Prosthecodimorpha staleyi: one gene and its partner. The protein of the gene in region 2 interacts with the protein of the main gene of each other region in a pairwise test. Links are inferred from orthologs where the notes say so. Each region holds a gene or a part of one and is shown on either strand. Other genes may lie near its edges. The genes, in order: KL771_RS25065 and sfsA.

What was found.
Region 1: the proteins of sfsA (region 2) and KL771_RS25065 interact in binary tests that used the Escherichia coli proteins (3 or more experiments, as listed by UniProt). The link is inferred for Prosthecodimorpha staleyi from one-to-one orthologs.

What each region holds. Positions count from the first base shown.
Region 1 is NZ_JAHHZF010000015.1:37,600-46,190, forward strand. Bases 1-3,000 are described here. They hold KL771_RS25065 (glutamate-5-semialdehyde dehydrogenase), read right to left. Parts: upstream 2,146-3,000; coding sequence 856-2,145; downstream 1-855. Other genes in these bases: KL771_RS25055 (hypothetical protein), read right to left, coding at 1-148; KL771_RS25060 (nicotinate-nucleotide adenylyltransferase), read right to left, coding at 224-853; proB (glutamate 5-kinase), read right to left, coding at 2,142-3,000. Outside these bases: more of proB, read right to left, coding at 3,001-3,260; KL771_RS25075 (DUF3806 domain-containing protein), read left to right, coding at 3,469-3,936; KL771_RS25080 (hypothetical protein), read right to left, coding at 3,940-4,326; KL771_RS25085 (ribbon-helix-helix domain-containing protein), read left to right, coding at 4,570-4,908; KL771_RS25090 (c-type cytochrome), read left to right, coding at 5,011-5,421; KL771_RS25095 (VOC family protein), read left to right, coding at 5,464-5,859; KL771_RS25100 (gluconate 2-dehydrogenase subunit 3 family protein), read left to right, coding at 5,907-6,455; KL771_RS25105 (GMC family oxidoreductase), read left to right, coding at 6,476-8,047; KL771_RS25110 (carbonic anhydrase), read left to right, coding at 8,211-8,591. UniProt on the Escherichia coli protein: Catalyzes the NADPH-dependent reduction of L-glutamate 5-phosphate into L-glutamate 5-semialdehyde and phosphate. The product spontaneously undergoes cyclization to form 1-pyrroline-5-carboxylate.
Region 2 is NZ_JAHHZF010000012.1:76,560-85,100, forward strand. Bases 3,162-6,111 are described here. They hold sfsA (DNA/RNA nuclease SfsA), read right to left. Parts: upstream 5,011-6,111; coding sequence 4,312-5,010; downstream 3,162-4,311. Other genes in these bases: radC (RadC family protein), read right to left, coding at 3,162-3,267; map (type I methionyl aminopeptidase), read right to left, coding at 3,276-4,103; KL771_RS22175 (circularly permuted type 2 ATP-grasp protein), read left to right, coding at 5,310-6,111. Outside these bases: KL771_RS22150 (mannitol dehydrogenase family protein), read left to right, coding at 1-1,109; KL771_RS22155 (ABC transporter substrate-binding protein), read right to left, coding at 1,409-2,428; more of radC, read right to left, coding at 2,557-3,161; more of KL771_RS22175, read left to right, coding at 6,112-6,794; KL771_RS22180 (alpha-E domain-containing protein), read left to right, coding at 6,860-7,801; KL771_RS22185 (transglutaminase family protein), read left to right, coding at 7,849-8,541. UniProt on the Escherichia coli protein: Binds to DNA non-specifically. Could be a regulatory factor involved in maltose metabolism.

The DNA of each region.
Region 1 (8,591 bases), on a different replicon or contig from region 2:
TTTCCCGGCTCGGCAAGGTCGTCACGCGCGTGCCGACCCAGACCATGGCATGACCGCCCTTGCCGCGCGCCATGGTGATCTTGAATGGGAGACCGAGCGCCTTTGCGTCTGCGCGCAATTGCGCGATGAACCGCTCCCGCTTGTTCATACCGTCTCCCCCGACGCCCAGAAACGGACATTTTTGTCCGGAAGTCAAGGACCAGCTAATCGCAATCTCCGAACCCTACCGCACCCCCGCGCGGCGCAGGGCGGTGGAGGACAGGGGCGAGCGGGGCGCGTGCAGGAAGGTCCAGACGGGGGGCGGCGCGTCCAGGATCGAGGCGGCCTCGTGTTCGGGGATGCGGCGGCCGGCGAGCGCCCGGGCGGCGGGGCTGGACAGGGCCGCAAGCGTGTAGCCGGGCCGGTCGACGACCGCGATCGGCACCGCGTCGGCGATCCGCCGCCAGTGCTGCCAGCGGTGGAAGGCGCCGAGATTGTCGGCGCCCATGATCCAGACGAAGCGGACCGCCGGCAGACAGGCGGTCAGCCGGCGCACCGTCTCCCAGCTATAGGGTGAGCCGAAGCCGGCCTCCAGGCCGGTCACGACCACGCGCGGATGGCGCGCCAGGGCGCGCGCGGCCTCGATGCGGGCGGCGAGCGGGGGCAGTCCGGCACGGTTCTTCAGCGGGTTGCCGGGCGTGACCATCATCCAGACCCGGTCCAGGCGGAGCCGTTCCAGCGCCGTCTCGACGACATGGACATGGCCCTGGTGCGGCGGATCGAAGGAGCCGCCGAACAGGCCGACGCGCAGGCCGGCGAAGACCGGCGGCACCTTGAGGTCCTCGAGGCGCGGCTCCGGCGCGGCGCCGTCCAGGGTCACGGACGGACCTGACCCGTGCCGGTGACGCGATACTTGAACGAGCACAGCTGCTCGACGCCGACCGGCCCGCGCGCATGCATCTTGCCGGTAGCGATGCCGATCTCCGCCCCCATGCCGAACTCGCCGCCGTCGGCGAACTGGGTCGAGGCGTTCCAGAGCAGGATGGCGGAATCGATCTCGGCCATGAAGCGCGCCGCCGCCGCCGGATCGTCGGTGACGATCGCGTCGGTATGATGCGAGCCGTAATGGCCGACATGGTCGATCGCGGCATCGAGACCGTCGGCCACCTTCACGGCGATGATCGCGTCGAGATATTCGGTCGACCAATCGGCCTCCTCGGCCGCGTCCACCTCGGGGCACAGCCGGCGCGTCGTCGCATCGCCGCGGATGCGGCAGCCGGCCGCCCGAAGGGCTGCGACCAGCACCGGCAAATGGGTCTCGGCCACGGCGGCGTCAACCAGCAGGGTCTCGGCCGCGCCGCAGATGCCGGTGCGGCGCATCTTGGCGTTGACGACGATCGCCTGCGCCATGGCGAGATCGGCCGCGGCATGGACGTAGACGTGGCAGTTGCCTTCCAGATGCGCGAAGATCGGCACCCGCGCCTCGTCCTGCACGCGCGCCACTAGGCTCTTGCCGCCGCGCGGCACGATCACGTCAATGGCGCCGTCGAGCCCGCGCAGCATGGCGCCGACCGCAGCCCGGTCGCGCGTCGGCACGAGCTGGATCGCATCCACGGGCAGGCCGGCCTCGTGCAAGCCCTCGCGCAGGGCGGCGACGATCGCCGAGGACGAGCGGAAGCTGTCAGATCCGCCGCGCAGGATGGCCGCATTGCCGCTCTTCAGGCACAACGCGCCGGCATCCGCCGTCACGTTCGGGCGGCTCTCATAGATGATCCCGATCACGCCGAGCGGCGTCGCGACGCGCTCGATGACGAGGCCGTTCGGGCGGGTCCAGCCGGCCAGCACGCGGCCGACCGGATCAGCAAGCCCGGCGACCTCCTCGATGCCCCGCGCCATCGCCTCGATGCGCGCCGGATTGAGGGTCAGCCGGTCGACGAAGCTGGCGGCGAGCCCGTCGCGGATGGCGGTCGCGACGTCCTCGGCATTGGCGGCCAGGATCGCCGGAGCGCACGCCCGGATCTGTGCCGCCATGGCGGCCAGCGCGGCATTCTTGACGGCCGTCGGCGCGACCACGAGCGCCCGTGCGGCGCCGCGGGCACGACGCCCGATCTCGCGCATGGTCTCCTCGACCGTCGAGCCTTCGATCAAGCGGGCTTCCAGCATCATTCGCCCCTCAGGACCATGTCGTCGCGGTGGATCATCACCGTGCGACCCGTATAGCCGAGAACCGCCTCGATTTCATGGGTCTTGCGTCCCAGCATGGCAGCCGCGTCGTCGGCGTCGAAGGCGATGAGCCCGCGGCCGAGCTGTTCACCGGCCGGACCTGAGATCAGGACCGCATCGCCGCGCGCGAAGCGGCCCTCGACGCGGGTGCAGCCGGCCGGCAGCAGGCTCTTGCCGCGCCGGAGCGCCCCGGCGGCGCCGGCATCGACATGCACGGTGCCGCGCGCGTCGAGCGAGCCGGCGATCCACTTCTTGCGCGCCGTGACCGGGCTGCCCTGGCCGAGGAACCAGGTCGCGGACGCGCCGGCATCGATCGCGCCGAGCGGGTTCAGGCGCTTGCCGAGCGTGATGATCATGGCCGTGCCGGCATCGGTGGCGATCTTGCCGGCTTCGATCTTGGTCTTCATGCCGCCGCGCGACAGTTCCGAGCCGGCCCCGCCCGCCATGGCCTCGATCTCGGGCGTGATCCGCTCCACGACCGGGATCAGCTTCGCGTCCGGGTCGTCGTTGGGCGGGGCGGTATAGAGGCCGTCGATGTCGGACAGCAGCACGAGGAGATCGGCGCCGATCATGGTGGCGACGCGCGCGGCGAGGCGATCGTTGTCGCCGTAGCGGATCTCGGTGGTGGCGACCGTGTCGTTCTCGTTGATCACCGGCACGGCGCGGCGCTCCAGGAGCACCGACAGGGTGGCGCGGGCGTTCAGATAGCGCCGGCGGCTCTCGGTGTCGTCGAGGGTCAAGAGTACCTGCGCGGCCGTGAAGCCATGCGCGCCGAGCACCTCCGAATAGGCCCGCGCCAGCGCGATCTGGCCGACGGCCGCCGCCGCCTGGCTCTCGGCCAGTTGCAGCGCGCCCTTCGGCAGGCCGAGCCGGCCGCGACCGAGCGCGATGGCGCCGGAGGAAACCAGGATCACCTCCGCGCCGCCCTTCATCAGACCTGCGACGTCGTCGGCGAGGCTTTCCAGCCACGGCTGCTTCAGGGCGCCGGTGGCACGGTCGACCAACAGGGCGGAGCCGATCTTGACGACGATGCGGCGGTGGTCGCGGAGGGCGGGCATGGGTTTCTGGCCGGTTCTGGACGGGGTCCTCCGCATAGACGCGATTGCGCGGCGGGGCAACCGGGGCGAGGCCGGCTGTGGCACATCGGCAGACGCCAACTTCGGTTCAAATGTCGTTCGCGGGAGACTTTCGTGCGACATCTTGCTTTATCGACGGTTGCGCCCGCGCTAGCGTGCCGCCCGGAACGATCCGTCGGGGCATGCAGCCATGACCATGAATATCCGCCGTCTGACCCCGGCCGATCGACGCATGCTGGAAACGCTCTGGCGTACCGCCGCCGACAAGACCGCGATCGTCTTGCCCGGGGCGCACCTGATGCGCCAGCCGACCGATCTGGCCATCCTCCAGGCCCTGATCGACGATCCGACCACGAGGGCGGCCGTGTTCGCAGCCGCGGAAGCCTACGCGATTGCCTTCAGCGAGGTTCTGATCGGCCTGGAGGCCCGCATGCAGGACGGCATTTCCCTGCAGTGGTGCGTGGTGATCGACGAATACGGCACGCATTTCGCGATCAAGCATGCGGAATTCGACGCCTTGATCCGCATAAACTTTGCGCTCGAAAACAAGCTGGCAGACGGCGGCCCCTTCAAGGTCGCGAGGCTGTTCTCCAACCTTGTGACGATCGTTGAAGAAGAGGTTGAACAGGGCAAGGCCAAGCGCTCGCCACGAGAGTGACCGTTACCGCTGCGCGGCCTGCGGCGTCAGCGTCTCGGTGCCGGCGCCGGACTGGTCGGCCGTGCTCCAGACGCCTTCGAGCGAGCCGTCCGGCTGGATGTGGTAGACGACGAGGCCGAAGGAATGGCCGAGCGCATAGGCGGCCGAGAAGGCGTCGAGATTGCGCATGCAGATGCCGACCGAGGTGGCGCCGCCGGTCTCCCAGACGATGCGGCAATTGGTGCTGTCGGTCAGCGAGATGGTCGCCTTGCCGCGATAGGTCGTGCCGTCGAAATTGGTGCCCTTGACGGCATAGACGCCGCCGATCTCCTGGGCCGGGGCGGTGGCGGGGGGCAGCGCGAAGAGGATGGCGGCCGCTGCGGCCGGCGCCCGGAAGGCTCTGCGGAGCATGCCCGTCCCCTCCATGGATGACGCAAAGACACCGCCATGACCCTGCGGAGGCTCCGGGAAGCCTTCCGGAAGGGACCCGCGCGGCCGGACCACCGGCACCTTCCCCAGAGCTACCCCTCTTTCGTTTCGCCGATATTGCGTCCCCGATCCTCCTCAGAAAGGCCAGTAGTGTCCGGCGGCGTCTGCGCATAAAGTATGAGGCGACACCCGACGTCAGATCGGGTGCGCCCTGGGAGGAACCGCATGTGCCAGATTTTCGCGAGCCTGCCGCCGGCGACCTACGCATTCCAGACCCGGTCCGTCCGGCTCGGCGGCCACGCCACCTCGATCCGACTTGAGCTGCGCTTCTGGCAGATTCTCGAGGAGATCGCGGACCAGCAGGGCGTGACGCTGCCGAAATTCCTGACCAAGCTGCATGACGAGATCCTGGACCGGCACGGCGAGGTGGCCAATTTCGCCTCGCTGCTGCGCTGTGCCTGCCTGACCTATCTGGCCGAAATCCGCGGTCGCGACGAGGTCGAGACGGCGCTCGCCGTCGAGGCGCGCCGGGATTTCCGCTACCCGCTCGCGGCGGCCGAATAGCGCGCTTGTAGTATAGACCTACCACCCGCTCCGCCGGCGAACGCCTACACTCCCTCCAGAAGCCACGAAGATCCGCAAACGGATCCGCTGGAGGAAGTGCCCTTGATCGGTTCCCGGAAGACTGCAGCCTGCGCGGCTGCGGCGACGATGATCTTTGCCCAGGCGGCCTCTGTCCTGACGCTGACGGTGCCCGGCCGCGCCGACGACCTGGAGGCCGGCAAGGCCCAATTCCTGAAGAGCTGCGGAACCTGTCACAGCGCCGAACCGGGCGCCGCACCGCGCCAGGGTCCCAACCTGCACGGCGTGATCGGGCGCAAGGCCGGGACCCTGCCCGGCTTCACCTATTCGCCCGCGCTGCAATCCTGGGGCGAGGTCTGGACCGAGGACCTGCTCGAGCCGTGGATCACCAACGCGCAGCTGACCCGGCCCGGTACAGTCATGAACTACCGCCAGGCAGACGAAGACAAGCGCAAGCTGATCATCCAGTATCTGAAATCCCTGTCGGCGAAATGATCGCACGACAGTCCGGCACGGCTCCCAGTCCAAGAGGTTGGCATGGCGAAGGCAATCCACATGATGATCCGGGTCCTCGAAGAGGCCCGATCGGTCGCGTTCTACGGCCAGGCGTTCGGCCTCGCGGTCGCCGACCGGTTCGACTTCGACGGCTTCACGCTCGTCTACCTGCGCAATGCCGAGAATGATTTCGAAGTCGAGCTGACCATCAATCACGGCCGGACCGAGCCCTACGAGCTCGGCACCGGCTATGGCCATATCGCCTTCGCGGTGGCCGATCTCGACGCCGAGCATGCCCGCTTCGTCGCGGCCGGACTCAATCCCAATCCGATCAAGGAGTTCCACCGCGACGGCGGCCTGATGGCCCGCTTCTTCTTCGTCCAGGATCCGGACGGCTACAAGATCGAGGTGCTGCAGACCCACGGACGCTACCGCTGATACCGGCCGGCGGGAGGCCGGCCGATCGACACTCGGGAGGAACGCGAATGACCAAACGCGATGAACTGCCGGCCCCGGACAAGAAGGGCCTCAGCCGACGCAATTTCCTGCTCACCGGCACCGCCGCCGCCATCGTGGTCAAGGGCGGGGCGATCTTCTGCCCCACCGAGGCCTGGGCGCTGGAGGCTCAGGCCCTGAAGCCGACCACGCTCCGGACCCTGATCCGGATGGCCCGCGACATCTATCCGCATGACCGGCTCGCCGACCGCTTCTACGCCGTCGCCGTCAAGGGCTTCGACACCGACGCCGCCAAGGACGCAGGCGCCAAGGCACTGGTCGAGGAGGGCATTGCCGGCCTCGACGCCAAGGCGAAGGCCGCCCATGGCGTCGGCTATGCGGAGGTCGGCTGGGAGGCCGACCGCGTGGCGATCCTGAAGGCCATGGAGAAGGACAGCTTCTTCCAGAAGGTGCGCGGCACCCTGGTGGTCAGCCTCTACAACCAGAAGGAAGTCTGGCCGCTCTTCGGTTACGAAGGCGAATCCGCTTCCAAGGGCGGTTACATCAACCGCGGCTTCAACGACATCGCCTGGCTCTGACCGGCAGGGAGGACACCCCCATGGCTGCACCCTTCAAGCTCGACGACGACGGCGTCGTCGTGGTGATCGGCTCCGGCGCCGGCGGCGGCACGCTGGCGACCGATCTCGCCCTCAAGGGCATCAAGGTCGTCTGCCTGGAGGCAGGCGGGCGGCACGAGATCGAGGATTTCGAGAACGACGAATGGTCGAACTTCTCGAAGATCTCGTGGCTCGATCCGCGCACCACCTCCGGATCCTGGCGCGTGGCGCGCGACTTCCCCGGCTTGCCGGCCTGGATCGTGCGCGCGGTCGGCGGCTCGACCATCCACTGGGCCGGCGCCTCGCTGCGCTTCCAGGAGCATGAGTTCAAGGCCAAGACCACCTATGGCGAACTTGCCGGCGCCAACCTGCTCGACTGGCCGATCACGCTCGCCGAGATGGAGCCCTGGTACGAGAAGGCCGAGAACCGGATGGGCACCACCCGGACCCACGGCATTCCCGGCCTGCCCGGCAACAACAACTACAAGGTGTTCGAAGCCGGCGCCAAGAAGCTCGGCTACAAGACCGTCTCGACCGGCAACATGTCGATCAACTCGCAGGCCCGCGACGGCCGCGGCGCCTGCCAGCAGATCGGCTTCTGCTTCCAGGGCTGCAAGTCGGGCGCCAAGTGGTCGACGCTCTATTCGGAAATCCCGAAGGGCGAGGCGACCGGCAATCTGGAGGTCCGGCCGAACAGCCATGTGCTGAAGATCGAGCACGACGCCTCCGGCAAGGTGACGGCGGTCGTCTATGCCGACAAGACCGGCACGGTCCAGCGTCAGAAGGCACGCATCGTGGCGGTGGCCGGCAATTCGATCGAGACGCCGCGGCTGCTGCTCAACTCCGCTTCCAACCTGTTCCCGAACGGGCTGGCCAATTCGTCGGGCCAGGTCGGGCGCAACTACATGCGCCACCTGACCGCCTCGGTCTATGCCGTGTTCGAGAAGCCGGTGAAGATGTGGCGCGGCACGACGATGGCGGGGATCATCAAGGACGAGTCCGTGCACGATCCCAAGCGCGGCTTCGCGGCCGGCTACGAGATGGAGACGCTGTCGCTCGGCCTGCCCTTCATGGCCGCGTTCCTGGATCCGGGCGGCTGGGGGCGGTCCTTCACCTCGGCCATGGACGGCTACGAGAACATGGCCGGCATGTGGATCGTCGGCGAGGACATGCCGCAGGAGAAGAACGGCATCACGCTGCACGCCACCCAGAAGGACAAATACGGGATGCCGGTCCCGAACGTGCATTTCGACGACCATCCCAACGACATCGCCATGCGCAACCATGCCTGGAAGCAGGGCGCGGCGGTCTATGACGCGGTCGGCGCGGTCCGCACCTTCCCGACACCGCCCTATCCGTCGACCCACAATCTCGGCACCTGTCGCATGTCGGCCAATGCCCGCGACGGCGTCTGCAACAAATACGGCCAGACGCACGACGTGAAGAACCTGTTCATCTCCGACGGCAGCCAGTTCACCACCGGCGCCTCCGAGAACCCGACCCTGACGATCGTGGCGCTCGCCACGCGACAGGCCGAGTTCATCGCCGCCGAGATGGGCAAGAAGAACATCTGATCCGCTCCGCGCGCCTTGCGACCGGCGTCGGCACCCCCGGCGCCGGTCGTCCTTTCGGGCTATACGAAAAGTCTCTCCGGCACCGTGACAGATCGCTGCGCCGCACCATCTAGTCTCGCCGCGGCTGCGATTTAATGCGATCGAACGGACTGGAGGGCCTGTCATGCTGCCAACGCGACTTCTCCACGGATATCGGAATTTCCGGTCGGGCCGGTACACGGTCGAACACGAGCGCTATCGCCATCTGGCCGAAGCCGGCCAGAAGCCCGAGACCATGATCATCGCCTGCTGCGACAGCCGCGCCGCGCCCGAGCTGATCTTCGACGCGCCGCCCGGCGATCTCTTCGTCGTGCGCAACGTCGCCAATCTGGTTCCACCCTACACCCCCGACGGCGAGCACCATGGCACCTCGGCGGCGCTCGAATTCGCCGTCATGGCGCTGCGGGTGAAGACGATCGTGGTCATGGGTCACGGCCGCTGCGGCGGCATCGCGGCGGCGCTCAACGAGAATGCCGAACCGCTCTCGCCCGGCGACTTCATCGGC
Region 2 (8,541 bases):
CCCTGACGGTGACGGAGAAAGGCTACTGCCACAATCCGGCGACGGGCACTTTGGACGAGACCCATCCGGACATCCTCCATGACCTGAAGGATCTGTTCCAGCCGAGGAGCGCGATCGGCTATCTGGTGGCGGCGCTGGCCGGCCGGTTCTCGGCCGGAACCCCGCCTTTCACCATCGTTTCCTGTGACAACCTTCCTTCGAACGGCAAGACGCTGAAGCGCGTGCTCGACCGTTTCGCGGCCCTGGTCTCGCCGGAACTCGGCGCCTGGGTGGCCGACGAAGTCTCGTGCCCGTGCTCGATGGTCGACCGGATCGTACCGGCGACGACCGAGGAGGACCGCGCTCGCGTCGCGGGAGCGCTCGGGGCCGAGGACGCCTGGCCGGTCATGACCGAACCCTTCACGCAATGGGTCCTGGAGGATCGTTTCCCGAACGGTCGGCCCGATTTCGGCGCGGTCGGCGTGCAACTGGTCGAGGATGTCGAGCCGTTCGAGCACATGAAGTTGCGGCTCCTCAACGGCGCGCACTCGACGATCGCCTATCTCGGCTATCTGGCCGGCTACCCGACGGTCGCGGAGACCATCGCCGACCGCAACTTCGCCCGCCTCGTGCGCGCCCTGATGGACGAGGACGTGACGCCGACGCTGGCCATGCCGGAGGGCACCGATCTGACAGGCTACAAGGATGCGCTGATCGAGCGGTTCAGCAATCCGGCGCTGAAGCATCGCACATGGCAGATCGCCATGGACGGCTCGCAGAAGCTGCCGCAACGCCTGCTCGGGACGATCCGCGACCGCCTCGCGGCCGGGGCATCGATCGACCGGCTCGCTCTCGCTGTCGCGGGCTGGATGCGCTACGTGACCGGCACCGACGAGAATGGCGATCCGATCGACATCCGCGACCCGATGGCGGCGCGCTTCGCCGCCGTGATCACCGAGGCCGACGGCGATTCGCATCAGATCGCGCGCGGCTTGATGGCCATCCGCGAGATTTTTGGCACCGATCTTCCGGCCGATCCCCGTTTCACCGGCCCGGTGATCGAGGCGCTCGATCGCCTGTTCGAATCCGGCGTCAAGGCGACCGTCGCTGCCGCCGCACACGGCCGCTAGGACAGGGTCCCGAAAGAGCGATCCGCTCCGTACGGAAAAGCTCGCGAGAACAAAAACCTACGGAAGATGGTCAGAGCCCGCGAGATCGGGGGCTCTTCAGGACGCCCGGGAATGCCCGGAGATCGCGGCGCGCATCACGACACGGAGACGGCGCCGTGCGCGCCTCCGGCGCCCGTCTTGCGACGCGGGTCCCGAATCGGATCGCGCTATCGCGGAGCCGCTTCGGGACCGGCGTTGCAATCGACAAGACGCGAGCCCCGGCGGGGCCCGCGTCCCGTTAAGTTCAGGCCGATTGCCCGTCAGGGCTTGCGCTGGTCGACCGGCGGCAGGAACTTGGTCGTGTAGATGTCCTCGGGCTTCGGCACCACCTTCAGCGCGTAGGCCTCGGCCGCAACCTCGATCGACTTCTGCATGCGGGCCGGGTCGACATGGCCGAAGCCGTTCGCCTTGATGCTGGGGGTCAGCATCGCGCGGTCGAGCACGAATTTCAGGCGGGCCTTTTCAAGATCGGCCTTGACCAGCGGATCGACCTTGGAGAGCGACGGCACCGCACCGTCGGGATCCTTGGCGACATCCTTGAGACCCGCGACGGTGGCACGCACGAAGGCGGCTACGATATCAGGGTTCTTCTCGGCATAGTCCTTCCGGACGATCACGGTCGAGCCGTAGAGATCGAGACCGTTCTCCGGGAAGGGGAAGATCACGATGTCGTCCGCCGCGACACCGATCCCGGTCAGATTGAAGACCGAAGTCGAGGCGAAGCCCGAAATGGCGTCGACCTGTCCCTGCACCAGCATCGCCTCGCGCAGCTGCGGCTGCATGGAGGTCCATTTCACAGCGGCGGCATCGATGCCGGCCGCCTTGGCGAAGGCCGGGAACATCAGGCGGGAGCTGTCCGCTTCCGGCGCGCCGAGCGTCTTTCCGACCAGGTCCTTCGGCGACTTGATGCCCGATTTCTTCAGCGTGATGATCGAATTCAGGGTCTTGTCGAAGGTCTGGAAGACGCCGAGCACCGGATTGGACGGATTGTCGCCGACGAATTTGATAACCGCATTGATGTCCGAGAAGCCGATATCGTAGGCGCCGCTGGCCACCTTGGTGACCGCGTCGCCGGAGCCGAAGCCGCGGTCGATCTTGACGTTCAGGCCTTCCTTGGTGAAGTAGCCCTTCTCCTGCGCGACCGTCCAGATGGCGTGGTTGCCCTGCACGGCCCAATCGAGGGTGAATTTCACGTCCTTGGTCTGCGCCAGCGCCGCCCCGGCGCCAAACACCAGCGCGACCGCGCCGGCAAAGAACGATTTCGCGATTCCGATCGACATGGACGCCTCCGAACTGGCCCGGCGGCCCGCGCGGGCCACCGTCATCGGGGCGTCAGTTCACACTGCGCCCACGTCCCTGTCGAGCGCATTTTTAGGCAGCCCACCGAAAAGGCAATCGTGCGCCTCCGTCAGATCAGCTTCAGCCCGCGGAAGCTGGCGTGGCCGTCGCGGCCGACGATGATGTGGTCGTGCACCAGAATGCCGAGCGGCTTGGCGACATCGATGATCTGGCGCGTCATGGTGATGTCGGCCTGCGACGGCGTCGGATCGCCGGACGGATGGTTGTGAACCAGCACCACGGCCGTGGCGGAAAGTTCCAGCGCCCGCTTGATGATCTCGCGCGGATAGACCGGCGTGTGGTCGACGGTGCCGACCTGCTGCACCTCGTCGGCGATCAGGCCATTCTTCTTGTCCAGGAACAGGATGCGGAACTGCTCGCGGGTCTCGAAGGCCATGGCGGTGCGGCAATAGTCGATCACCTGGCTCCAGCTCGACAGGATCGGTTTCTTGAACACTTCGCCGCGCACGAGACGCTGGGCGGCCGCCTGCACCAGCTTCAGATCGGCGGCGACAGCCTCGCCGATGCCCGGCACTTCGGTCAACCGGTCGACCGGCGCGGCGAGGACCTCGGCAAAGGAACCGAACCGGGCGACCAGCGTCTTGGCCAGTCCCTTCACGTCGCGCCGCGGAATCGAGCGGAACAGCAACAGTTCGAGAAGTTCGTAGTCCGGCATGCCGTCGGCGCCGGACTCGCGAAAGCGCGCCTTCAGCCGTTCGCGGTGGCCGTGCCAATGGGGCTCCTGCGATGCGGGAAGACTCGCTTCGTCGAAGCCTGTCATGGCCGGCGTCAGATCCTGTAGGGCGGCTTGTGCAATCCGGCCGGCGAAAGCGTGAAGATCTCGCAACCGGTTTCGGTGACCCCGACGGTATGCTCGAATTGCGCGGAAAGCGAGCGGTCGCGCGTCACGGCCGTCCAGCCGTCGGCGAGCACCTTCACGTGCGGTCGGCCCAGATTGACCATCGGTTCGATGGTGAAGATCATGCCCGGCTTCAGCTCGATCCCCTCGCCCGGCCGCCCGTAGTGCAGGATGTTCGGCGCGTCGTGGAACAGCAGTCCGACGCCGTGGCCGCAGAAATCGCGCACCACCGAGCAACGCTCCGCCTCGACATAATCCTGGATGGCAGCGCCGATATCGCCGGTCGTCCGGCCGGGTTTCACCGCGGCGATACCGCGCATCAGCGATTCGTAGGTCACGTCGACCAGCCGCTCGGCTGCCCGCTTGACCTCGCCGATCAGGTACATGCGCGAGGAATCGCCATGCCAGCCGTCGAGGATGTAGGTCACGTCGATATTCACGATGTCGCCGTCGCGCAGCGGCTTCTCGTTCGGGATGCCATGGCAGACGACATGGTTGATCGAGGTGCAGGTGCTCTTGGTGTAGCCGCGATAGTTCAGCGTCGCCGGGAGCGCGCCGTGATCGAGGCCGAAGGCATAGACGAAATCGTTGATCTCGTCGGTCGTGGTCCCCGGCCTGGCCAGCGCGGCGAGTTCGTCCAGACAGCGCGCCGCCAGTTGCCCGGCCTTGCGCATGCCGGCGAAACCGTCGGGGCCGTAGAGCCGGATGGCGCCGGTATTCCGGTGCGGCGCCGTCGCCGCGTCGACATAGGTGACCATGGAGAAAGATCCGCATGAGTTCGGGACGCGGGCGGGCCGCTCATCATGGTTGTCCATATAAATCGTCGCAAAGACTTTCGCCATGAACTTCGGGCGGCCTGCAGCTTTGCAATCGCTGGCGAGCGCATCCCGGCCGCAAAGCCGACGAAACGCCGGAGCCCGGGACGGCAGGCCGGCGAGCCCTCCCTGCCCCGTCAATTCCACAGCGCTATGCCATCGGCACCTTGCGTTCGACGACGATCTCCTCGGGCGTGATCCGGCAGGCATAGGCGACGGCCTCGACGCCGCGGGCGGCGGCGCGGTCGAAGGCGCGCGCATAGGTGGGGTCTATGTCGGCGGCCAGCGCGAAGCTGTCGGCGTCCGGCCGCTGGATCAGGTAGACCATCATGGCCCGATGGCCTTCGGCGACCTGATCGGCCAGTTCGTCGAGATGCTTGGCACCGCGTGCGGTCACGCTGTCGGGGAATTCGGCCAGGCCGGCGCGGCGCAGCAGATGGACATTCTTGACCTCGACATAGGCGCGGCCGCGCGCCTCGTCTTCCAGCAGCAGGTCGATGCGGCTGTTGCGACCGTATTTGACCTCCCGGCGCAACGCCGCATAGCCGGCAAGTTCGCCGATCGTGCCCTCCCGGACTGCCGCCTCGACCAGTCCATTCGGCCAGGCCGTGTTGATTCCGACCAGCGCCCCGTCGACTTCCACCAGTTCCCAGGAATAGGCGAGCTTGCGCTTGGGATCGTCGGACCGCGACAACCAGACCCGCATGCCCGGCGCCGCAAGGCCGAGCATCGAGCCGGGATTGGCGCAATGGGCGGTGACGCTCTCGCCGGTGTCGAGTTCGACATCGGCCAGAAAGCGCTTGTACCGGCGGACGAGACGGCCGGCCATCAGGGGACGGGGAAAGCGCATGGGACCTCGGGGCTGAAGTGCAGGTTCGGTCCCATGCCCTATCCGATTCCCGCCGCCCGTCGCACGATGGCAGGGACCACGGCCTGCGGCGCCGGGAGACTCGCATGCAGGCGAAATCCCGGCGCCTCACGGAAAGGCAGACACGTCAACTGCGAATGTCGCAAAAACAGGCATGTTGCCGAAGCCTGCGGCAGAAAAAGTAGAGTTCCGGGTCTTTGCTGGTCATGAATCCGGCTTGCGCGACGGCACGACCTTTGCGGAAATGGGATCAGCAAATCGGCAAGGAAGCGACCCGCATGATCGCCAAGGCGTTCGACGAGATGACGGCTCTGGGGGACGGTTGCCGATCGGGATATGAACTCGTCCAGGCATGGCTCGCCGCGACCCCGGCGGAGACGCTGCGCCAGAGGCAGCAGGAAGCCGAACTCCTGTTCCGGCGGATCGGCATCACCTTCGCGGTCTATGGCGACGCCGAGGGCGAGGAGCGGCTGATTCCGTTCGACATCGTGCCGCGCGTCCTGACCCGACCGGAATGGCAGCGCCTGTCCAAGGGATTGGAGCAGCGCGTCAACGCGCTCAACATGTTCCTCAAGGACATCTACGGTAAGGGCGAGGTCCTCAAGGCGGGCGTCGTGCCCGAGGATCTGGTCTATCGGAACCCGTATTTCCGGCCCGAGATGCAGGGCATGCAGCTGCCGCACGACATCTACGTGATGATCGCGGGCATCGACATTGTCCGCGTCGACGCTGACACCTTCTATGTGCTGGAGGACAATGCGCGCACGCCGTCGGGTGTCTCCTACATGCTGGAGAACCGGGAGGTGATGATGCGCCTCTTCCCCGATCTCTGCGCCCGCCATCGCATTGCCCCCGTCGAGAACTATGCCGACGAATTGCTCGCGACCCTGAAATCGGTCGCGCCGGATTCGGCGCCCGGCGAGCCGACCGTGGCGGTCCTGACGCCCGGCGCCTTCAACTCGGCCTATTACGAGCACTCGTTCCTGGCCGACAAACTCGGCGTCGAGCTGGTCGAGGGCCGCGACCTGTTCGTGCGCGAGAACATCGTCTACATGCGCACCACCGAGGGACCGAAGCGGCTCGACGTGATCTATCGCCGTGTCGACGACGATTTCATCGATCCCCTCGCCTTCCGGCCCGATTCGGTGCTCGGCGTGCCGGGGCTTCTGTCGGCCTACCGCGCCGGCAACGTGACGCTCGCCAACGCGGTCGGAACCGGCTGCGCCGACGACAAGGCGGTCTACAGCTACATGCCGGAGATCGTCCGCTTCTATACGGGCGCCGAGCCGATCCTCTCCAATGTGCCGACCTGGCGCTGCCGCGAGCCCGATGCCCTGAAATATGTGCTCGAGCACCTGCCCGAACTGGTGGTCAAGGAGGTCGACGGCTCCGGCGGCTACGGCATGCTGGTCGGGCCGAAGGCCGACAGCGCCACGATCGAGAATTTCCGGCAGAAGCTGATCCGCGATCCGTCGAAATTCATCGCCCAGCCGACGCTCGCACTGTCCACCGTGCCGACATTCGTCGGCGAAGGCGTCGCGCCCCGGCACGTCGACCTGCGCCCCTATGTGCTGACCGGCGCCGACGGGGTGAAGACCGTGCCGGGCGGATTGACCCGGGTCGCCCTCAAGGAAGGCTCTCTGGTGGTCAATTCCAGCCAGGGCGGCGGCACCAAGGACACCTGGGTGGTCGACGTGCCGATCACCGATGCCGCCATCATGCAGTTCCAGCAGCAGCAACAGCAGCAATCCCGCCACCGTCCCTGACGGGAGCCACACCAGACCCGAACCGCCGCCATTGGTCCCGCGCTGCCGAAAGGTTACCCTGTCCGATGCTGAGCCGCACAGCCGACAGCCTCTACTGGCTCTCCCGCTACGTCGAGCGCGCCGAGAACACCGCCCGCATCATCGACGCCGCCTCCCGCCTGGCCGCCCTGCCGGCCGGCTACGGCAGCGCCACGAATGAATGGGAATCGGCCCTCGCCGCGACCGGGAGCAAGGAGAATTTCGCCGCCCATTATGACGAGGCGACGCCGGAGACCGTGGTCGAGTTCCTCGCCTTCTCGCCGCAGAATCCGTCCTCGATCAAGAACTGCCTGGAGAATGCGCGCACCAATGCGCGCTCGGTCCGCACCGCTCTGACGACCGAGCTCTGGGAGACGATCAACTCGGCTTGGCTGGAATTGAAGAACTACAGCCCGCGCGACCACAATCTGTCCCGGCTGGCGGATTTCCTGCGCTTCGTGAAGCAGACCTCGCTGTCCTTCGACGGATCGGCCTACCGGACCATGCTGCGCTCGGACAGCTACTGCTTTACCCGCATCGGCGTCTACATGGAGCGCGCCGACGCCACCGCGCGGATTCTGGACGTGAAGTATCACGTCCTTCTGCCGCCCGGCGCGCAGGTCGGCGGCAGCCTCGACTATTTCCAATGGTCCTCGATCCTGCGCTCCGTGTCGGCCCTGACCGCCTATCACTGGGTCTACCGGCAGAACCTGAAGCCTTGGCTGGTCGCCGACCTGCTCATCCTCAACCAGCAGATGCCGCGCTCGATCGCCAGCTGCTACGAGAACCTCACCCGCTATCTCGACATGCTGGCACGCCACTACGGCCGCCAGGGCCCGAGCCAGCGGCATGCCCGCAGCACCTTCACGCGGCTTCAGAACGCCAATCTGGACGATGTCTTCCAGTCTGGCCTGCACGAGTTCTTGTCGGAATTCATTGCCGACAACAACCGGCTCGGGTCGCAGATCAACGAGCAATATCTGATCTGAGTGACTGTCCGCCTTTGGTTCCCGCCCCTTGCCGCCCGGAAAACGCGATGCGCCTCAGGATCACCCACGAGACCGTCTACACCTATGAGAAGCCGGCCTCATACGCGATCCAGACGCTCCGCCTGATGCCACGCGGCTCGCAACAGCAGTTCGTGACCGATTGGCGCATCGACGTCAGCCAGGATTGCCGCCTGTCCCCGGTGGAGGATCATTTCGGCAATCTGACCCACGCCTTCTCGATCGACGGGCCGATCGACGAACTGTCGATTGTGGCCTCCGGCGAGGTCGTGACCGAGGAGACCACCGGCGTTCTGCGCGGCACGCCCGAACGGCTGCCGCTGTCGCTGTTCCTGCGCAGCACCGATCTGACCCGACCCGATCCGGCGATCCGCGCGTTTGCGGCGGCGATCGCGGAAGGCGAGGAAGACCGCCTTGCCGTCCTGCACAAGCTGATGGCAGAAGTGCATGACGCGATGCATTACGACGAGGATGCGACCGAGCCCTCGACGACGGCCGCGGATGCCTTTCAGGCGGGCCACGGGGTCTGCCAGGACCTGGCCCATGTGTTCATCGCCGCGGCCCGTTCCCTCGAGATCCCAGCCCGCTATGTCGGTGGCTATATGTTGCGGGATGATGGTGAGAACGTCCAGGCGGCCGGCCATGCCTGGGTGGAGGCTTTCGTCAGCCCGGCGCTCGGCTGGGTCGGCTTCGATCCGGCCAACGATATCTGCCCGACCGAA